2 regions of the Paraburkholderia sp. NPDC080076 genome follow, and region 2 is predicted to be linked to the other one. Evidence: riboswitches for the same ligand, from Rfam matches in the RefSeq annotation. Region 2 holds a riboswitch; the other holds the start of a gene.
The links. A riboswitch is a leader RNA that binds a small molecule or an ion and turns the genes downstream of it on or off. The one in region 2 is predicted to bind glycine.
Positions count from the first base shown of each region.

Region 1: it holds a riboswitch for glycine, as region 2 does, so the genes downstream of both, ACQKRQ_RS06370 (D-amino acid dehydrogenase) here and gcvT (glycine cleavage system aminomethyltransferase GcvT) in region 2, are expected to answer to the same signal.

Region 1 covers NZ_JBNNWQ010000001.1:1,419,274-1,430,219, forward strand. The annotation lists gene ACQKRQ_RS06360 (acetate/propionate family kinase) at 1-372, shown strand, start outside; gene ACQKRQ_RS06365 (BON domain-containing protein) at 376-636, opposite strand; gene ACQKRQ_RS06370 (D-amino acid dehydrogenase) at 760-1,971, opposite strand; glycine riboswitch at 2,156-2,249, opposite strand; gene ACQKRQ_RS06375 (LysE family translocator) at 2,460-3,092, shown strand; gene ACQKRQ_RS06380 (MFS transporter) at 3,123-4,352, opposite strand; gene ACQKRQ_RS06385 (PaaI family thioesterase) at 4,635-5,030, shown strand; gene ACQKRQ_RS06390 (N-acetyltransferase family protein) at 5,057-5,584, opposite strand; gene ACQKRQ_RS06395 (helix-turn-helix domain-containing protein) at 5,593-6,165, opposite strand; gene ACQKRQ_RS06400 (YceH family protein) at 6,534-7,238, shown strand; gene ACQKRQ_RS06405 (SLATT domain-containing protein) at 7,310-7,828, opposite strand; gene ACQKRQ_RS06410 (acyl-CoA dehydrogenase family protein) at 7,934-9,211, opposite strand; gene ACQKRQ_RS06415 (ABC transporter permease) at 9,354-10,259, opposite strand; gene ACQKRQ_RS06420 (ABC transporter permease) at 10,262-10,946, opposite strand, start outside.
Region 2 covers NZ_JBNNWQ010000002.1:915,685-926,630, forward strand. The annotation lists gene ACQKRQ_RS11425 (branched-chain amino acid ABC transporter substrate-binding protein) at 1-23, shown strand, start outside; gene ACQKRQ_RS11430 (thiamine pyrophosphate-binding protein) at 167-1,885, opposite strand; gene ACQKRQ_RS11435 (L-serine ammonia-lyase) at 2,103-3,491, opposite strand; gene ACQKRQ_RS11440 (alginate lyase family protein) at 3,521-4,651, opposite strand; gene gcvP (aminomethyl-transferring glycine dehydrogenase) at 4,791-7,727, opposite strand; gene gcvH (glycine cleavage system protein GcvH) at 7,799-8,179, opposite strand; gene gcvT (glycine cleavage system aminomethyltransferase GcvT) at 8,244-9,362, opposite strand; glycine riboswitch at 9,443-9,595, opposite strand; glycine riboswitch at 9,630-9,730, opposite strand; gene ACQKRQ_RS11460 (hypothetical protein) at 9,880-10,230, opposite strand; gene ACQKRQ_RS11465 (oxidoreductase) at 10,426-10,946, opposite strand, start outside.

The DNA of each region.
Region 1 (10,946 bases), on a different contig from region 2:
TTGGAGACGCTGCTGAATCGCGAGAGCGGCCTCGCCGGTTACGCGGATGGCGAAAGCGATATGCAAGCTCTGGAAAAACGCGCAGCAGCGGGCGATGCCGATGCGTCACTCGCGCTCGATGCGTTCGCGACCGCCGTGCGCAAGACCATCGGCGGCTATGCGGCGTTGCTGGGCGGAATCGATTTGCTGGTGTTTACCGGCGGCATCGGCGAGCACAGCGGACAGATTCGCAGGCGCGTGTGCGACGGGCTGGCTTTCATGGGGCTAACAGACAGCGATCCGGCGGGCAAGGTGAGGGCGATTCACACCGAAGAGGAAAAGCAGATCGCGCGGCATTGCCGCACGCTGCTGCGGCAAACGCAGACGGGCTGACCTTTACTTTGCCTTGACGACGGTGTGATCCGACACGCCCGTTACGCCGAACAGGCGTGTCACGTCTTCGAGCGCCGCGGTGCGTTGCTGATCGCGTTGCAGTTCGCCGCGCAGCGTGATGCGGCCGCGCGAGACGTGGACTTTCACGGCGTGTTCGGGGACCGCGGCGTCCCAGGCGAGACGCCGGGTCGCCTCCGCGGCGATCTGCGCGTCGCTCAGGCGTGCGCTGCCTGCCTTGTGGTTCGCTGCACGGGTGTAGGGCATGGAGTTCTCCGCGGCACTGATGCGTATGGGGAGAACACTAGCAGAAGTGGCGAATTTTGCACTCGGCGGCGGCAGTGGTGACATCACGCTACCGCCGCCTGCAAAACCCTGCGTCAGCAAGCGCTACTGAATCGCGCCCGCCAACACCTGCGCCGTCGCGGCCGACAAGGTCCAGCCCAGATGTCCATGCCCGGTGTTGTAGAACACGCCGCGCCGTTTGCCGCGGCCCACCTTGGGCAACATGCTCGGCAGCATCGGCCGCAAGCCCGCCCACGGAATCACGCGCGAGGTCGACACCTCGGGGAAATAACGCCGCGTCCAGTCCACCAGCGGCGCGATCCGGTCCGAACGGATATCGCGGTTGAAGCCGTTGATCTCCGCCGTGCCGGCCACGCGAAAACGATCCACGCCGAGCCGGCTCGTGACGATCTTCGCGCTGTCGTCGAGCAGGCTCACCCACGGCGCGCGCTGCTGGCTGAGTTCGTCTTCGAGACAGACGGTGATCGAATAGCCTTTGACAGGGTAGATGTTCACGTGATCGCCCAGCATCGACGCGAAATCGCGGCTCTTCACGCCCGCGCACACGACGATCCGCTCGAACGCGAACCGCTGCGACTCGCCTTCGAGATCGACCGTCAGCGTAAAGCGGCCCTCGGCGGGCTGCTCGATCGACGTGATCTGCGCGTCGTAATGAAACTCGACGCCGTGCCGCACGCACGCCTGAGCGAGGCCGCGCGTGAACTTGTGAATATCGCCGGTCGAATCGGACGGTGTGAAAAAGCCGCCGTAAAAATCGCCGTGCAGCGTGGGCTCGATGCCATGCAGCTCGCTCGCCGTCACCGGATTGCGGTCGAGCCCGCCTTCGCGCAGCAGTTCGTTCACCTTGCTCGCGGCGTCGAATTCCTTGCGGGTCTTGTAGATGTGCAGAATGCCGCGCCGCTCCAGATCGAAGTCGATGCCTTCGGTCTCGGCGATCGAAAACAGATGTTCGCGCGCGGCAATCGCGAGCCGCACGGTTTCAACCGTGTTCGTCCGGTAGTGTGGAATCTCGCGCAGGAATTCGCCCATCCACGAGTACTTGTGCCAGGTGGGCGTGGGGTTGAGCAGCAAGGGGGCGTCGCGCGTGAGCATCCAGCGCAGGCCTTTCATGACGGTGGCCGCGCTGTTCCAGACTTCGGCATTGCTGGCGGATAACTGGCCGCCGTTGGCGAACGAAGTCTCCATCGCCGCATAGCGATGGCGCTCGAAGACGGTAACGTGGTGGCCGCGCTGAGCGAGGGCGTGAGCAGTCGTGACGCCGGTAATGCCGGCGCCGATAATGGCGATTCGTGACATGGCATGGTCCAGAGTAGTTGAGCATCACCGGTGTCGATTTCGTGTCGAAACCGGCGTCGATGCCCCATCTGTCCATGTACCTGAGAGTTTCTTCCCCGCGGCAGCCGGGCCCGATGCGAGCCGTGTGCGGGGAATCCCCTTCGGTGGGCGCACAGGGTAGTCCAGTGCGCCGCTCTCCAGATGTTCCTGCTGCGCGGTCCTTTTGCCTGAGAGTTTCCGGGGCGGTTGCTCCGTCGGCGTCGTCACGAACGTCTGACGATCTCTCCCGCGCTTGCATTGCAGAACGGCTCGACAATACCGTTCAAAAAATTTCACCGCAAGTCTTTCCTGCTATGCACTGCGCAAGCGGCGGTCTGAAACTGCTTGAGTGGAGATGAAGGCGGGGCATGCGTCGCTACGAATTTTCGGGCCCGTATGTCGCGCCGGAATGGCCGGCATCGGCTATATTTGGCGGCACCGCCCAACCTTCATTTGCAAAGGAGAATGACGTGCCCGCTTTCCCAACGCTGCTCGCCTTCGGTCTGGTCTCGCTCGGCATGGTGCTCACGCCGGGGCCGAACATGATCTATCTGATCTCGCGATCGCTCTGCCAGGGGCGGCGCGCGGGCCTCGTTTCGCTCGGTGGTGTCGCGCTCGGCTACGTGTTCTACATGTTCTGCGCCGCGTTCGGCATCACGGCGCTGCTGTTGACGGTGCCGTACGCGTACGACGCGTTGCGCTTCGGCGGCGCGCTCTATCTGCTGTATCTGGCGTGGCAGGCGGTCAAGCCGGGTGGCCGTTCGCCGTTCCAGGTCCGCGATCTGCCGCACGACAGCCGCCGCAAGCTGTTCACCATGGGCCTCGTCACCAATCTCGCGAATCCGAAGATCGCGGTGATGTATCTGTCGCTGCTGCCGCAATTCATTTCGCCGGGGCACGGCAGCGTGCTTGCGCAGTCCATTGCGCTTGGCTGCGTGCAGATCGTCATCAGCGTGACGGTGAATGCGCTGATCGCAAGCATGGCGGGTTCGATCGCCGTGTTTCTTGCCGGCCGTCCGGTGTGGCTGCTGGTGCAGCGCTGGCTGATGGGCACCGTGCTCGCCGGACTCGCGGTACGCATCGCGTTCGATTCGCGTCGTTGATTCGCTTGAGACGCGCTATCCGTTGCCTGGTCAGCCAGACCCGGCACCCGAGCCTCTGAACACCCAGCCGTTGAACAGCGCCCCGCAGAGCATCAACGCGCTGGTGATTAGGAACACCGCCTGCATGCCGAAATGCGCGCCGGCAAAGCCGCCCGCGAGCGGACCCGCCACCTGGCCCGCGTAATTCGCCGAAGTCGCATAACCGAGAATGTAGCCGGCCGAGCGGTCGGGCACGTTGTGGCGGATCACGCTCGTGATCGACGGCAGCAGGCCGGCCAGCGCCAAACCCATCAGAAAGCGCAGCGCCACCAGTTGCCAGCCGCTCGTGACGAACGCCTGCGGCACCAGCAAGGCCGCGCACACGGCGAGACACACCACGATCACCTTGGGCGCGCCGATGCGGTCGGCCAGACGCCCTACACGCGAAGCCGCCAGCACGCTGCCCAGCGCAGACGCCGACATCACGAAGCCGGACACCAGCGTGACGTGCCTTGCGTCGTGCACCAGTTGGGCGACGTACACGGTGATGATCGGCTCGATCGACATGTTGGCGAACATCAGCAAGCCGGAGGTGAACAGCATTGCCAGCACCGGCCGCAGGTCGGGCACGCTGGCCCAGCCGGTCGCCGCGTCCGCTGTGTGCGCCTTGCCGCGCGTGCGCTCGACCGGTTGCTCCTTGACGAGCAGCGTGGTCGCGATGAACGCGCAGAAGATCATCGCGCCGGCGATGAAAAACGTGTTGCGGATACCGATCAGCGGCGGCAGCGCGCCGCCCACCAGCGGGCCGACCAGACTGCCCGCCATCACGCCCGAAGCCAGCGTGCCGAGCGCCCAGCCGGTGCGTGAGCGCGGCGTCTGCGTGGCGATCATCACGGTCGCGCCGGATGCATAGCCGCCGACGAGTCCCGCCAGAAACCGCAGCCCCACCAGTTGCCAGACATTCTGCGCGAGCCCGAGCAAGGACATCACGATGGCCATGCCGAGGCTCGCGCGAATCAGGATCAGCTTGCGTCCGTAGCGGTCGGCCATGCGCCCCCACAGCGGCGACACCAGCGCGGCGGCGAGGAACGTCGCACCGAACGCGACGCCGGACCACTGCACGGCGACCGCGGCCGAATGGACGCCGAGCTGTTGCACATAGAGAGGCAGGAAAGGCAGCAGCAACGTCATCGCGACGATGGTCGTGAACGAGCCGAACAGGCAGACATAGAGATTGCGCTGCCAGTGCGGCGCGCCGTCGGTGGAAGTGGCTGAACTCATCGAGGCAGGATGGAATGCGGGCGAATGACGTCGGGCCGCGGGCGCGGCGAAAAACCGATTGTGCCTGAGAGCGGGCAATCGGGCCGGTGAAGCGGGCAGGGCGTGGCCGATCAATGGGTCATCGAGCGATGTAGCGAGCGCAAGCCGAAAACAGTTAACCGGCGCAGTCTGGTGCCGCCTCAGACAATTGCCGGTCGTGAACCCTGGTATGCTGACTGTTCATCATTGCCCGCGCACCACGCGCGCCCCGGCATTTCTTATCTCGAACACAAAGGCACGCCCATGTCCGACTTCCCCATCGACAATCCGTTTCTCGAATCGCTCGGCGTTCGTCTCACGCAATGGCGCGATGGCTACGCCGAACTGCTGATGCCGATCGATGCGAGCAAGCTCAATCGGCAGGGCGTGCTGCAAGGCGGCGCGATCGCGACGCTGCTCGATGCGGCGGCGGGCTATGCCGGACTCTTTGCGCCGAGCGGCGAACCGGCACGGCATGCTTTCACGCTGTCGCTGACCACCAATTACCTCGACAAGGGACTCGGCGAATCGGTCACCGCGAAGGGTTTTCTGGAGCGCGCAGGCCGTTCGATTTTCTTCTCGCGCGGCGAGGCCTGGGTGGACGGCAAGCTGTTGATTGCCAGCGCGCAGGGCACGTTCAAGTATTCACGGACGACTTGAGCCGTAGCGACCAGTCTGCACGCTCGTCATAGCGCCTTGTACATGATGGTGGTCGCATCGTACTCGTGGCAGTGCGTGCCGCGCGCATAGCCCGGGATCACGCCGGCCGTCCGATAACCCAGGCCGGTATAAAGCGGCTCGGCGTGGTCGCCGGTGCGGGTGTCGAGCGTGAGCAGGCTGCGCTGCAACCCATGCGCATGGCGTTCGAGTTCGGTCATCAGCGCCCTCGCGATGCCCTGACGGCGGAACGCGGGATGGACCAGCAGCTTGCGCACCTCGGCGCGATGCCTTTGATTCGGCATCGTGTCGTAGTCGAGTTGGACGGTGCCCGCGATCGTCGTGCCCTGACGCGCGACCAACACCACCAGCCCGCCGGCACGCAGCGAAGACAGCACTTTGCCGTTCCAGAACGCTTCACTCTCGTCGACGCCACACGGCATGACGAAGCCGACGCTGGCGCCGTCATGCACACAGGCGCGCAGCAGTGCGCCGAGTTCGGGAAGATGGCGCACGAGGTCGTCGGCGGTGAATGGGGTGATGGTGGTCTTGCTCATGCTCTGGCTCACACGATGAAGAGAATGTAGCGGGCCGCGCTATGCGCGGGCGTCACGAAAGCGCTGGGCCCGAACAACTGATAGCGCAGGCAGTCGCCCGGTTGCAGATCGTGGCTCTGGCCGTCGACAGTGATCTGCAACTGCCCTTCGAGCAGGATCAGATGATGTTCGAGACCGGGCCGCGGCGACGCGTCGTAGGTGATGTGCACGCCGGCGTCGAGTTCGCATTCCAGCGCCTCGCCGCTCAGCGCCTGCGCGGGCGGCGACACGGAGCGCCGCCGGAAGCCGATGCTGGCGTCGGTCCAGAGCGGCTGGGCGTCGCGCGGCACGAGCGGCGCAAAGTCTTCTTCGACCATGTGCATGAGGCGCGACATCGGCAGGCCGTACGCGACGCAGAGCTTGCCGAGCACGCTCGCCGTCGGGCTCACGGCGGCGTTTTCGAGGCGTGACAGCGTCGCGCGGCTGACGCCGCTGAGTTTGGCGAGGTCGTCGAGCGACCAGTTGCGTTCGGCGCGCAGCGCACGTAGCCGCTGGGCGATGCGGCGGTCGATGGCGTTGTCGTCGGAGAGTGTGTTTTCCATATTAGGGAAATTATCTCTAATATGGAAAACCGTCAACAACGAAAATGGATGGGCCCGGCGGCTCCGCTGGCGCGTGCCGGTTCATGCGCAGCGTCAATGTGTCGTAAAGGGACGAGCAAACGCGCTCGATCAACGCGTCTTTCACGCTTGCAGCGAGTGTGGCGACACGCTCGAGAGCATCCACAGACAACGCCCGCTCGACCCATGCCACACGAGCCTCACGCGCGCCTTGCCGTAGCGGAGATTCATACACCTGCGCGGCCTGGGCCGTTTATCATAGTGCCCACAAACCAGAAAGCGCCGCCCGGCTGTGCAGCGGTAAAGCACATCATTTACGAGACCCGGCGGCTCATGCCGCGACATCATCTATGAACTCCACTCCCGACGCTTTTTCCCGTCCTTCGATCCGCGCGTTGACCTTGCTTGAAGGACGCGTGCTCGGCGTGCTTGTCGAAAAGCAGCACACGGTGCCGGACAGCTATCCGCTCTCGCTCAACGCGCTGACGTTGGGCTGCAACCAGAAAACCGGCCGCACGCCGGTGATGAACGCCACGGAAGCCGAGGTGCTGACCGCCGTCGACGGTTTGAAACGGCTCAGCCTCGTGATGGAAGGCAGCAGCAGCCGCGTGCCGCGTTTCGAGCACAACATGAATCGCGTGTTGGGACTGCCGAGCCAGTCGGCGGCGTTGCTCACCACCTTGCTGCTGCGCGGTCCGCAAACCGCGGCCGAATTGCGCCTGAACAGCGCGCGTCTGCATGGCTTCGCGGATATCTCGTCGGTCGAGGCATTTCTCGACGAACTCGCGGCCAACGACCCGCCACGGGTCGTGAAACTTGCCCGCGTGCCGGGCGAGCGCGAGAACCGCTGGACGCATCTGCTGTGCGGTGAAGTGAGCGCAAGCGAGTTGGCGCAGCCGGGTGAGGAAGACGATTCGGTGCCGCTCTCCGCATTCGAAGCGGTCAAGGCCGAACAGAAGCGTCTCGCGGATGAAGTCAGCCGGCTGCAGGCCGTAGTCCGCCGCATGGCAGCGGAGTTGGGGATCGACGCCAGCGACCTCACCGCAGGCGAATAAAGCCGTGAACCGCGGAAGAACGCGAACGCCCGATGATGATGCTGGTGTCCGCGACGCGTTGAATTCACGCATTAGTTGTCGCGGTTGCGCTGCCGATCCGCGGACAGCGTCCGCTGCGTGCGATAGAAAACGCGCGGCGGCACGTTAGGCGAATCTTCGGCGAGCCGGTCGAGCTCGTCGCGGATCGCGGTGAGGTAGTGGCCGTCACGCGCATCGGCATCGCCCGCGAAAATCGCTTCGAGCCTGCGGCGCACCGCGCCATAGCGCGCGCCGGCCGCACGATGCTTTTCGGCGCGTTCGGCGTAGCGCAGGAAGGTTTGCAGCGCGGCCGAGACCGCGGCCGTCACGCTCACGAAGCCGATGAATATCCTGAGTCCTGGCGAAACCGCGGACAAATTCAGCGATGCGAACACCGCCGTGCCGACGAAAGCGGTGAGGGCGGTCACCAGCCAGCCGACCTGGCGGTCGCGCGCCGACAGCAGGTCGGCCATGTCGTAATGGCTCATCTGGGATTCGCGCGCGCGCCGGATCCATTTCAGCAGAAGCTGGTTCTCGTCGACCGGCGGCTCGTAGGCAGGCAGATTCTTCATGTTGCTCGTCAGGGCTGTTCGGTTGCGCAAGCTTAGCGCATGCGTCTGACGATACTGTGCCACATGAAGCCGGCGACCCGCGTTCCGGTCGCGCGATGATGGTCTTTATGCCGGTGCGGCTGCCCGTTCCGTCGCCGATGCCGCTTGCCGCGCCACACCGAAGCGCTCGCTATGCGCCTTGCCGTTCAGGTAAAAATCACCGATCGCGGCCTCGCGAATGATCGCGGGATTGTGCGACGCCAGCACGCGAGCATTGCGCCAGTAGCGATCGAAGCGGCGCGCCTCGCTGGTCGCCGACGCCCCGCCCACTTCGAACAGTAGCGTTGCGGCTTGCAGCGTCTGCTCGATGGCGATCTGTTGCGCCTGGAAGGTCTGGATGTCCAGGTTGATGTATGTCTGTTCGCTGGTGCGGCCTTCATGCCGGGCGACCGAGACATCGTCGATGGCGCGCGCAAGCGACGCGCTGATGCTCTGCGTCGAGTAAGCCAGGCTCGCGAGGCGGCCGACCACGCGATGCACGAGCGGATTGTCACGCGGACTCGATTCGCCCGGCACACCGAACGTGCGGGTCCTGGCTTGTGTGAACGCGACCGCATCGCGCAACGCCGCGCGGCTGATCCCCGCGAGATTCGCGACATGCAGCGCCTGGTAGTAAGCCGTGAGCAGGCTGTTGCGACGCGGCTCGGATGCGTTATAGCGACGGTAGAGGTTGTCGTGCGAAACCGGCACATGTGTGAAGCGCGCGGTGCCGCTGCCCGTGAGCCGTTGCCCGAAACCATCCCAATCGTCGATGCGTTCGAGGCCCGGCGCGTCGGCTTTGACGAGCACGCGCACGTCGCTCTGGCCGTCGTGCGCGGTGACGTCCACCCAGTCCGCGTAGAGCGTGCCCGTGGTGTAGTACTTCTCGCCATCCAGATGCCATGCGCCGTTGGTTTGCGTGAGACGCACGCTGTTGTTGGTGACGCTGGTGCGCTCGGACACCGCGCCACCGACGATCTGACCTTGCGCAATCCGCGTGAGCCAGCGGTCGCGCGGCGATTCGTCGTCTTGTTCCAGCAGCGACTCGATAAAGCCACCATGCACGCGCAGGATTTGCGGCAGATTCGAATCCGCCTCGCCCAGGCGCGTCACCAGCGCGAAGAACTGCGCGAGCGAGATGCCTTCACCGCCGTACTGCCTCGGCACGCGCAGTTTGGTGTAGCCCGCTTCGCGCAGCCACTCGACGGGCGCATAAGCGAGTTCGCGATGCTGCTCGCGTTCGACCGCGCCCTCGGCGATACGCGCGAAAACCGGCGCGAAGCGACGGGTCAGCGGGTCGTCGCCGAAAAGTTGCGCGGCGTCGGCGATGCTGTGATCGGGATTCGTTGATTGAACTGCGGACATGGGTTCTCCGAAACGGGGTGCGCGTGAGGCGCAATCAGAGAACGGTAAGGGACGCGGCAGGGTGCTAGCAACCAAGTATTTGGCCGATTCTTAGCAGCAGGAGTGAAATGGTCCAGGCGCTTGCCACGGCAAGGCGCGCGGCTTATTTCAATCCTGCCACTGCGCGCCTGCGCGCCAGCAATCGCACGGCAAGCAGACACACGCCCATCACGGTCAACGATAACACCGTCGTCATGGTGCCCAGCGCGTAGATCACCGGTGTAGTCACCGACGTGGTGAGGCCCTGCAACTCCAGCGGCAAAGTGTTCTGATCGCCGATCGCCTGGGAAGTGCGGGCAATCTCGTCCCATGAGAGCGTGAAGCCGAACATGGCGACGCCCACCACCGACGGACCGATGATAGGCAGCACCACGTGCCGGAAACTCTGCCACGGCGTTGCGCCCAGATCGCGCGACGCTTCTTCGTAAGCCGGATTGAAGCGGTTGAACACCGCGAACATGACGAGCAAACCGAACGGCAGCGTCCATGTCAGATGTGCGCCGAGTGCGGACGTGAAGAGGCCCATCGAAGTGGTATAGCTGTCGGCGAAAGACTGATAGCCCCACGCGGAGGCGAAGTACTTTACGCCGTTATCCAGCAGACGGAACGTCAGGCCGATGCCGAGCGAAACGATAATGGACGGCATGATCAGACTGGCCACGGAGACATAAAACACTGCTGTATCGCCGCGAAACTTTCGGCGAAACGCGAGGCCCGCCGCGACGGAAAACAGCACCGTCAGCACCGTGACCGCCAACGCGAGCCGCACGGAGCGCCCGAACGCGCCCCAGATGTCGACATCGCCCACACCGTCGCGCAGCATCGCGAACCAGTGCAGCGACACACCTCGCATCGGAAACGTGAGGCCGCCTTCGGGGCCCTGAAACGACAGAATGAAAATGGTGATCACCGGTCCGTAGAGAAACAGCACGAACAGGCCGAACAGCAGCGCGAGCCAGTAGAAACTCGCCGGACGGCGCTCCCGATGTTTGACGCGAATGGCCTGCATCTTCACAGCTCCTTGCGAATGTCGACGACCCGCGTCAAACCCCACACGATCATCAGCACCACGGCGAGCAGCATGATCGCGTTGGCGGCTGCTGCGGGAAATTGCAGGTAGCCGGTTTGCACCTGAATGATCTTGCCCACCGACGCGATCTGCTGGCCGCCCATCACGCCGACGGTCAGGAAATCGCCCATCACGATCGTGATGACGAAGATCGAACCGATCACGATGCCGGTTTTCGACAGCGGCAGGACCACGTCGCGCACCACTTGCCAGCCGCTCGCGCCGGCATCGCGCGCGGCTTCGAGAAGCGAGCGGTCGATACGCATCATCGCGTTGAAGATCGGCACGATCATGAAGAACGTGTAGAGGTGAACGAAAGCGAGCACCACGGAAAAGTTCGAGTACAGCAGCCATTCCAGCGGCTGATCGATCACGTGCGTGCCGAGCAGGGCCTGATTCACGAGACCGTTGCGCCCGAGCAGCGGCATCCACGAAATCATGCGGATCACGTTCGAAGTCCAGAACGGAATCGTGCAGACGAGGAACAGCACGGTCTGCATGCTCGTGGTGCGCACATGGAACGCGAGGAAGTAGGCGATCGAAAACCCCAGCAGCAAGGTCACCGCCCACACGATCGCGCAGAACTTGAGCGTCGACCAGTACGTCTTGAAGGTGACGCAGACATCC
Region 2 (10,946 bases):
TGCAAAGCGTGGGTGGGAAGTAAGCTGCTCTACCTGCTAGAGCACTCGGCTGCCGCGTGATGGTTTGACGCGGCAGCCGATGCAAAAAAAGCCCTGCGGTTTTCGAACGCAGGGCTTTTTGTTTGGTGCTTGGCGACGTCGCGTGCCGAATGGCACGACAACGCAACTACTCTCCTCTCATCTTCCTCCCCTGCTCCCGAATCTGTTCCAACGTCGCGCCCGGCGTGCTCGCTTCCTGCGGCATGCGAATCTCGATCACCGCCGCGCACTTCGCCTCCATCGAACGCTTTAGCGCAGGCAGAAAATCCTCAGTCCGCTCCACCGTCTCACCATGCGCGCCAAACGAACGCGCGAACGCCGCGAAATCCGGATTAGTGAGCCCGGTGCCATGCACGCGGTTCGGATAGTGCCGCTCCTGATGCATCCGGATCGTGCCGAAGTGACCGTTATTCACCACAATGAACAGCACATGCAGGTCATATTGCATCGCCGTCGCGAGTTCTTGCGCGGCCATCATGAAGCAGCCGTCGCCGGCCAGCGCAACGACAGCGCGTTGCGGATACATCGACTTCGCCGCGATCGCCGCCGGCACTCCGTAGCCCATTGCACCACTCGTCGGCGCAAGCTGCGAACGGTACTGGCGATACGAAAAGTGCCGATGCAGCCACGTCGCGTAATTGCCCGCGCCGTTGGTGAGAATCGCGTCGTCCGGTAGCTGCGCGCGCAACTGCTGGATCACTTCGCCCATCTGCACGTCGCCGGGAATCTGACGCGGTTTGCGCCAGTCGAGATACGCTCGATGCGCCTCGTCCGTCGCGCCCGACCAGGCGAGTTTATCGGACGAAGGCTTCAACTCCGCAAGCAGCGCTGCCAGCTCCGGCATGCCGGAAACGATCGGCAGATCCGCCGCATACACGCGGCCCAATTCCTCCGCACCTTGATGCACATGCACGAGCGTTTGTTTGGTCTTCGGAATGTCGAGCAGCGTGTAGCCGTTGGTCGTCGCTTCGCCCAAACGCGGTCCGATTGCGAGCAGCACGTCGGCGTCGCGGATACGTTGCGCCAGCGCCGGATTGATACCCAAGCCGACGTCGCCGGCATAGTTCGGATGCTCGTTGTCGAGTGTGTCCTGAAAGCGGAACGCGAGGCCAACCGGCAGTTGCCAGTTTTCGACGAAGCGTCGAAAGTCCGCGCACGCAGCAGGCGTCCAGCCGCTGCCGCCCGCAATCACCATCGGCCGTTGCGAGCCTTCGAGCAATACACGCAACTTCTCGATCTGCGCCGCCGACGGTGACGCCGCGACGCGCTGATACGCCGGCGCGCCGGCCACGGCTTCGCATGCATCGCTCAACACGTCTTCCGGCAACGACAACACCACGGGCCCTGGACGCCCGGAAGTCGCCGTGTGAAACGCATGGCTGAGATATTCGGGAATGCGTTTCGGATCGTCGATTTGTGCGACCCACTTCGCCATCTGGCCGAACATGCGCCGATAGTCGATCTCCTGGAATGCCTCGCGGTCGAGATGCTCGCGCGCGCATTGGCCGATCAGCAGAATCATCGGCGTGGAATCCTGAAACGCGGTGTGCACGCCGATCGACGCATGCGTGGCGCCCGGTCCGCGAGTGACGAGTGCGACGCCTGGCCGGCCGGTCAATTTGCCGACGGCCTCCGCCATATTCGCGGCAGCCGCTTCGTGACGGCAAACAATGGTCTGGATGCGTTCGGTCTCGTCGTGCAGCGAATCCAGCACGGCAAGAAAACTCTCGCCAGGCACACAGAAAACACGCTCGACACCGTGCGTGAGCAAAGCATCGACGACGAGACGCGCGCCAGTGGTTTGAGCGGCGGGGGAACCGGAAACAGGAGCATTCGGCTGCGACATTGCGGTGAAGCCTCCAGGCAGTGCATGAGTGCGGTGTGAGGATGCCGCATCGGCGGGACGCTAGCCGATACGGCGCTTCGACAGCTTACGCCGGGCGCGGCTGCGCTGTCACGGCGCAGCGCAACCTTGGTGCTCGCGCATTACGTGCCGCGCAAATAAAAACGCGGGCCTTATAGCCCGCGTCGTCATTCATCGTAAAGCCCGGAAAGCGCGCAACTCAACACTCGACGATATTCACCGCCAACCCGCCGCGCGACGTTTCCTTGTACTTGGTCTTCATATCCGCGCCGGTTTCGCGCATGGTCTTGATCACCGAATCGAGCGACACGTAATGGCTGCCGTCGCCGCGCAAAGCCATGCGCGCCGCGTTGACCGCCTTCACCGACGCCATCGCATTGCGTTCGATGCACGGAATCTGCACCATGCCGCCGACCGGATCGCACGTTAGCCCAAGGTTGTGCTCCATGCCGATTTCCGCGGCGTTCTCGACCTGGCGTGGCGTGCCGCCCATGACGGCAGCAAGCGCGCCCGCCGCCATCGAACACGCGACGCCCACTTCGCCCTGACAACCCACTTCGGCGCCGGAAATCGACGCGTTCAGCTTGTACAGAATACCGATCGCCGCGGCGGTCATCAGGAAGTCGATCACGCCTTGCTGATTCGAGCCCGGCATGAAACGCGTGTAGTAATGCAGCACGGCCGGGATGATGCCGGCCGCCCCGTTGGTCGGCGCTGTCACCACGCGTCCGCCGGCGGCGTTTTCCTCGTTGACGGCGATCGCATAGAGATTGATCCAGTCGATCATCGACAGCGGATCGCGCAACGCCAGTTCAGGATTGCCCGACAGCGCGCGATACAACTGCGGCGCGCGACGCTTCACCTGGAACGGACCGGGCAAGTTACCGTCGGCGGCCGGATTGTTGATGCCGCAACCCCGCGATACACATGATTGCATCACGTCCCAGATCTTCAGCAAGCCCGCGCGCGTCTCTTCTTCCGTATGCCAGACGCGCTCGTTGTCCCACATCAGTTGAGCGATGCTCTTGCCGGTGGATTCGCACAGCGCGAGCAACTCGTTGCCGCTGCGAAACGAATGCGGCAGTTGATCGACGGCGCTCAGCACCTTCGTGTTCGGCGCGCCAGCCGTGACCACGAAGCCGCCGCCCACCGACAGATAGGTCGATTCCCGCAACGTTTCGCCCTGCGCGTCGAACGCGCGCAACTTCAGACCATTCGGATGCTCGGGCAGCGCCTGACGATAAAACGAAATGTGATCCTTCTGCACGAACGGCACCTCGTGCGTGCCGAGCAGCGCCAGCTTGCGGGACAGGCGCACGGCTTCGAGCCGCTCAACGATCGTGTCCGGGTCCACGGTGTCGGGCGCGTCGCCCATCAGGCCGAGCATGACGCCGCGATCGGTGCCGTGGCCCTTGCCCGTCGCGCCGAGCGAGCCGTACAGATCCACTTTCACCGATGCGGTCGCAGCGAGCAGCCCATCGCGTCCGAGCCCTTGTGCGAACATCAGCGCCGCGCGCATCGGCCCGACCGTATGCGAACTGGACGGACCAATGCCGATTTTGAAGAGGTCGAACACGCTGACTGCCATTTACTGCTCCCTGCGGATATTGAGTTGGTTTACCGCGCCGACAGCGGCAAACACACGGCGAGCCAAGCGGGCGGCGTCGGTGCGAGCTGCAGCGCGATCGGCGTATAGCGCCCGTCGAGGCGCGCCGCCAGGTGAAACAGTTCCGTCGCGTTCTTCGGGTCCCACTGACCCGAATAGCCGGGCAAGCCGGCCTCGCGACGTCTTGCATCGAACGGAACGCTCGAATGCACGAATTCTTCATGCGTCTTGCTGCCGGCCGCATACGGCTCCAGCCAGTTGAGCGCGGCTTGCAGCGAGGCGCCGTCCGCGCCTTTTTCCGGCAACCAGTTACGGTTATGGCGGCGCGCGGCGAGCGCGGCTGTCACGAGCGGTTGCAGATCGTAGGTGACATAATGCAGCGCGTCGCGTTCGCTGAAATCGATTGTCGAACCATCTGGCTCGATGTTGTCGCCGATATGCTCGACGAACAGACGCTGCGCCGCGTTGATCATCTTGCGGTTATCGAGCGTGAACGCGGCCATCGCAATCAGTTTGATCCGATGACTCTGCCAGTTGTTCTTGAACGTCCCTTTGAGCGGCCGAGGTTGCGCGTCGATTTGGCCGATGTAGCCGTTCGCGAGTTTCGTCAGGAACGCCATCGACGCATTGCGCGTTTTCACCGGCAACGCACTTGCCGTCATGTCGTACGCGAGAATCAGTCCTTCAAAACGGGTTTCGTCGATCGGATTGAAACTCGGTTGATAGGTCGTGACCCAGGCAAACAACAAGCGGTCGACGAGCTTGAGATAGCGGTCGTCGCTGGTGGCGCGCCAGGCGAGCGCGGCGTCGCGCAACAGATCGAGATCTTTCTCCGCTTCGACGCTCTGGTCGTAAATGCCCTCGTGCGGCAGCGTGCCTTCGGTGTGCAGTTTCGCCAGCGCATGCGGCTGATCGTTCAGATGCGCCTGCACATTGCTCACCAGCGCTTTCACGCCGGGATCGGCGTTCGTGCGTTCGCTGGTTTGCAGGGCGGGCGCCGCACAAAAATTCATCGCGGCCTGTGCTTGCCGCAGCGGCAGCAGCACGGCTGCGCCAGCCAACAGCAGCGTGCAGGCTTGCCGCCATGTCGGCGCTCGCGTTGCTTCGGTCCGGCTTTGCATCAATCGCACCTTTCGCGCCATGCGAAACTCCTCGTTAGGCTGATTCGGTGTGTGATGTTAGCCGTTTGCGGCCAGGAGCGACAGAGAACCGAGGGCAGAACCACGCACCGCCCTGCCGCCTCTTTTCGAGGCAACGGGCGATGCGCGATAACTGTCCAGCTTACTCGTAGTCGGCGATCGGCACGCAGGAGCAGAACAGGTTGCGGTCGCCGTACACGTTGTCCGCGCGGCCGACCGGTGGCCAGTACTTTTTCGCGATCAGCGTGGGCAGCGGATACGCCGCGGTTTCGCGCGCATACGCGTGCTTCCAGTCATTCGCGATGACCACCGCTGCCGTGTGCGGCGCGTGCTTCAGCGGATTGTCTTCGCGGTCCGAGCGGCCTTCTTCGACGGCGCGGATTTCCTCGCGGATCGCGATCATCGCTTCGATGAAACGGTCGAGTTCTTCCTTCGATTCCGATTCGGTCGGCTCGACCATCAGCGTGCCCGGCACCGGGAAGCTCATCGTCGGCGCGTGGAAGCCGTAGTCGGCGAGACGCTTGGCGACGTCGTCCACGGTGATGCCGCTGGTTTCCTTGATCGGACGCAGATCGAGAATACATTCGTGCGCGACCAGTCCGCCCGGGCCCGAATACAGCACCGGATAATGCGGCGCGAGTTTCTTCGCGACGTAGTTCGCGTTGAGGATCGCGGTTTCGGTCGCGGCGGTGAGATTCTTCGCGCCCATCATCGCGATATACATCCACGAGATCGGCAGGATCGACGCCGAACCGTACGGTGCGCCCGACACCGCGCCAATGCCGTTCGGCGCGCGTTCATAGCCCGACGAAATCTGGTTCGGCAGGAACTGCGCGAGATGCGCGCCGACCGCGACCGGCCCGACGCCCGGTCCGCCGCCGCCGTGCGGGATGCAGAAGGTCTTGTGCAGGTTCAGATGCGAGACGTCGCCGCCGAACTGACCCGGCGCGGTCAGGCCGACCATCGCGTTCATGTTCGCGCCGTCCACATACACCTGGCCGCCGTGCGCGTGCACGATCTCGCAGATTTCACGCACGTTCTGCTCGAACACGCCATGTGTGGACGGATACGTGATCATGATCGCCGCGAGTTTGTCGGCGTGCTGATCGGCTTTCTTCTTCAGGTCTTCGATATCGACGTTGCCTTGCGCGTCGCACGCCACCACGACCACCTGCATGCCGGCCATCTGCGCCGACGCCGGGTTCGTGCCGTGCGCCGAAGCAGGAATCAGGCAGACATTCCGATGCGCTTCGCCGCGCGACGCGTGATACGCGTGGATGATCAACAGGCCGGCGTATTCGCCTTGCGAGCCGGCGTTTGGCTGCAGTGACACGGCAGCGTAACCGGTGGCCGCGACCAGCATCTCTTCGAGCTGATCGATCATTTCGCGGTAGCCGACGGTTTGCTCAGCCGGCGCGAACGGATGGATCTGGCCGAATTCAGGCCACGTGACCGGCAGCATTTCCGAGGTCGCGTTCAGCTTCATCGTGCACGAGCCGAGCGGGATCATCGAACGGTCGAGCGCGAGGTCCTTGTCCGACAGGCTGCGCAGATAGCGCAGCATTTCCGTTTCCGAATGATGACGGTTGAACACGTGATGCGTGAGATACGCGCTGGTGCGTTCGAGCGCGGCCGGGACCGACGCCGTGTTCGACGCGGCAAGCTTTTCGTCGAGCGTGTCGACTTGCGGCACGTCTTTCGCGCCCGCGGCTTGCGCGAACACTTCGAGCAGATCGGCCAGATCGCGGCGTGTGGTGGTTTCGTCGATCGACAGGCCGACTTGCGTGTCGCTCACGCGGCGCAGATTGATGCGCTTCGCTTGCGCGGCGTCGTGCAGCGCTTGCGTACGCGCGCCGGATTCGAACGTGAGCGTGTCGAAGAAGGTTTCGTTGGTGAGCGTGTAGCCGAGCTGCTTCGCGCCTTCCGCCAGCAACGCGGCGATGCGGTTCACGCGCAGCGCAATCGTCTTCAGACCGTGCGGGCCGTGATAGACGGCGTACATGCTGGCCATGATCGCGAGCAGCGCTTGCGCGGTACACACGTTCGAGGTGGCCTTTTCGCGGCGGATATGCTGTTCGCGCGTTTGCAGCGCGAGACGCAGGGCCGGATTGCCTTGCGCGTCGACGGTCACGCCGACGAGACGGCCCGGCATCTGACGCTTGAATTCGTCGCGCACGGCGAGGTATGCCGCATGCGGGCCGCCGAAGCCGACCGGCACGCCAAAGCGCTGCGTGTTACCGACGGCCACGTCCGCGCCCCATTCGCCCGGCGGCGTGAGGACGGTCAGCGCGAGCAGGTCGGCGGCGACCACCACGTGGCCGCCCGCTGCATGGATTGCTTCGGTGAGCGCGCGGTAGTCGCGCACGTCGCCGTTCACGCCCGGGTATTGCAGCAGCACGCCGAACGCGTTCACATTCGCGGCTTCCGCAGCAGGGCCCACTTTCACTTCGATGCCGACCGGCGTGGCGCGCGTCTTCACCACTTCGATGGTTTGCGGCAGCACGTCGTCGGCCACGTAGAACACGTTCGACTTCGGCTTGCCGATGCGTTGCAGCAGCGTCATTGCTTCAGCGGCAGCGGTGGCTTCGTCGAGCAGCGACGCATTCGAGATCGCCAGACCCGTCAGGTCGACGATCATCTGCTGGAAGTTCAACAGCGCTTCCAGACGGCCTTGCGAGATTTCCGGCTGGTACGGCGTGTACGCGGTGTACCACGCCGGATTTTCCAGCACGTTGCGCAGAATCACCGTCGGCGTGTGCGCGTTGTAATAGCCCTGCCCGATGTACGAGCGGAACACCTGGTTCTTGTCCGCGAGTTCGCGCAGCGCGGCGAGCGCTTCCGCTTCGCTCTTCGGTTGCGCGAAGGGGCCGAGCGGCAGCGTTTCGGTGCGGCGGATCGTCTTCGGAATGACGGCGTCGATCAGCGCGGCGCGCGACGCGAAGCCGAGGGCTTCGAGCATCGCGTGCTGGTCGGCCGCGTCCGGGCCGATGTGCCGTTCGGCGAAGGCGTCATGCACTTCGAGCGCGGCGAGCGAGAGAGGAGTGCGGTTCATCAGACGATCCGGGTGTTCGAGCTTCATGGGTGTTCCTGGCGGTGCGGCTGTCCGTTCGAAAAGGACGCCGCACCTGTCGGGTTAAACGTAAAGGTGAATCAGGCGCCGATTGACTTGGTGTACGCGTCGGCGTCGATCAGACGGTCCTGCGTGGCGTCCGCAGCCGGCTTGATCTTGAAGAGCCAGCTTTCGTACGGCGTGCTGTTGACCGAATCAGGCGTGTCGGCCACGGCGGTGTTCGCTTCGATGATTTCGCCCGAAACCGGCGCGTAGATATCGGAAGCGGCTTTCACCGATTCGATCACGGCGACGGTGTCGCCTGCCGTGACGGTCTTGCCCAGTTCCTGGACTTCGAAGAAGACGATATCGCCGAGCGCTTCCTGCGCGTGGTCGGTAATGCCGACCGTCAGCGTGCCGTCCGCTTCGGTGCGGACCCATTCGTGCGATTCGGTGTATTTCAGATCGGCCGGGATGCTCATCGGATGCTCCTATGCGGTGTGATTCGGTAGTGACTTGAAAAAAGTGGACGAACGCGCCGGTTGCTTAAACCGCGAGCACTTTGCCATTGCGCACGAACGGCAGTTTTACCACGCTTGCAGGAACGTTTTTGTCACGAATCCGAACGTGCACGGTGTCGCCTGGCTGCACGCCCTTCGGCACGCGCGCGAAGGCGATCGATTCCTGCATGGTCGGGGAAAACGTGCCGCTGGTGATTTCGCCTTCGCCCTGCGGCGTGACGACTTTCTGATGAGCACGCAGCACGCCTGCCGCCTTGCCGTTTTCCTTCAGCAGGATCAGGCCGACGAACGCGGCCTGCGAACCGTCCGCTTCCAGCTTGCCTTTGCCGACGAAGTCGCGCGGCGAGGTGAGGTCGACGGTCCAGGCGAGGCCGGCGTCGAGCGGCGAGACGTTGTCGTCCATATCCTGGCCGTACAGATTCATGCCGGCTTCGAGGCGCAGCGTGTCGCGCGCGCCGAGACCGGCCGGGCGCACGCCTTGGGTTTGCAATGCGTTCCACAGCGCTTCGACGTGATCCGCCGGCACGATGATTTCGAAGCCGTCTTCGCCGGTGTAGCCGGTGCGGGCGACGGTCAATTCGCCGAACGGCGTGTTTTCGATGCGGGCGGCGTTGAAGGGCTTCAAGGCTTCCGTGGCGGCGCGCGCGGCCGGCACGGTTTGCCAGACTTTTTCGCGGGCGTTCGGGCCTTGCACGGCGACGATCGCGTAGTCGCGGCGCGGCGTGACGGTCAGGCCGAAGCCGCCTTCGGCGTTGAGCTGGCCGAACCAGGCGATGTCTTTATCAGCGGTGCCAGCGTTCACGACCACGCGGAAGTGATCTTCGCCGAAGTAATAGACGATCAGATCGTCGATCACGCCGCCATTCGGGTTCAGCAGGCAGGAGTACAGTGCGCGGCCGGGCGTTTGCAGTTTGGCGACATTGTTCGCCAGCGCGTATTCGAAGAAGGCGCGCACGCGCTCGCCGGTGAAATCGACGACGCACATGTGCGAGACGTCGAACATGCCGGCGTCGGTGCGCACGGCGCGGTGTTCGTCGATTTGCGAGCCGTAATTGACAGGCATGTCCCAGCCGCCGAAATCGACCATGCGGGCATTGAGCGCACGGTGGGTGGCGTGGAGCGGGGTGTGTTTGAGTTCGGTCATAGGGCCTCGGGCATCTCGCGAAACAAAAAAGGCCATGCGGCGCTACGCCTCGCGGCCTTCTGGCTGCGAGCGTGGTCCTGCATGACCCCTCTGTCCTCGATACCTGAGAGATTGCGCCACCGTGATCACGTTGACGTGCCACGGTGAAACGCGCGCCCCTTCGGTGGGCAGCTTGCCAGAATCTGCTCGATAAACGATGCAGATGGCTACTGCCGCTCTCCAGAGTGCGAAAAACGAGTGCCTCGATGTTGCCTGGACGCGGGTTTTTCGACGCGGTCGGTCCTTTTGCCTGAGAGTTTGCGGGTGTGCCCCTTCGGCGGCGCGGCCTGCGATTTTCAGCGGCCAGCGCGCTCTCCCGACGCGTGCGGCGAATGTACGCGAGGGCCGGGGGCTTGTCAAATAAAGGCCCGCGAGCGGCGCGGCGGTTGACGCACCGCTCTCGCGCCTGTCAAAAAAAGCGCGGGACGTGATGCCGCGCTCGTGCCGCTTTTGGTGCCTGACCTGACGCGTGGAGCGACTATTCGCCGATGGCGTGCGCCGCGTTGTCCAGTTCCTGATTCAGCACGCGCTGTTCGTCGCTGGAGAGGCCGCCGCCATGTTGCGCGGCCATGTCGTGCGCTTCCTGACGGATCACGTCGAGGCGATGGTGCAGCGCGCCGCCTTGGGGCGGCGGGTAATAGCCCTGATTCACGCGGTTGTCGATCCGGCGGCTGAGATTGTCGATGCGGCCGTCGACCTGACGCAGGCGCTGATCCGCGATCTGTTGCGGGTTGGGACGAGGCGCCGGCTGGGGTTGAGGCGCCACCACACAGGCGGCGAGGGAACTGAGCAAGGCGCACGCGGCGAGCGCGCGGATAGTACGGGGCATGAACTCTCCGGAAGTCATTGTCGTTGTGTGGTGCTACCCGGTAGCAACGGATGACTGCCGGGCCGCGCTGACCGGCAGCGCGGCCTTATTTGTAACGTTATGTTCCTTTCGGGCTTGTCAGGGTTTGGCCCGCGCGGCGTGGGCGGCGAGTGCTGTTTTAGGTACACAAGCCATTTCGACACGCAGGCCAAACCGTCAGCGAATCCGCTCAAACGGCAGCCGGACGCCTTCTTCCGAACTGCGGGCGGCAAGCTCGATAACCGTCATTACGTCGACGGCGTCCTGTGCGCTGACCGGGAATTTCACGCCGTGCTGGATGGCGTCGGCCACCGCGATGTAGAACCCGGTGTAGTCGCCATTGCGCGTCGGCAACTCGCGCTCGACCTCCTGATCACCTTCCTGCACGCGCAGCACACCGGCGGCATTGCCGGCGCCGAAACCCTCGTCGCCCGGCCGCAGGCCCGCCTTCAACTGATCTTCCTGCGTATCGAGACCGTATTTCATATAGCTGCCGCGCGTGCCGTGGATGGTGAAGCGCGGCGCGACCAGTGCCGTCAACGCGCTGGCGTGCAGCACCACTTCGAACTCACCGTAGCCGAGCTGGATATGCACGTAGTCGGGTGCGCCGGCGTCGTCGCGATGCGTGCGCACGGTGGCCGACACGGTTTGCGGGGCGCCGAACAGGGCCAGCGTCTGGTCGATCAGATGTGGCCCGA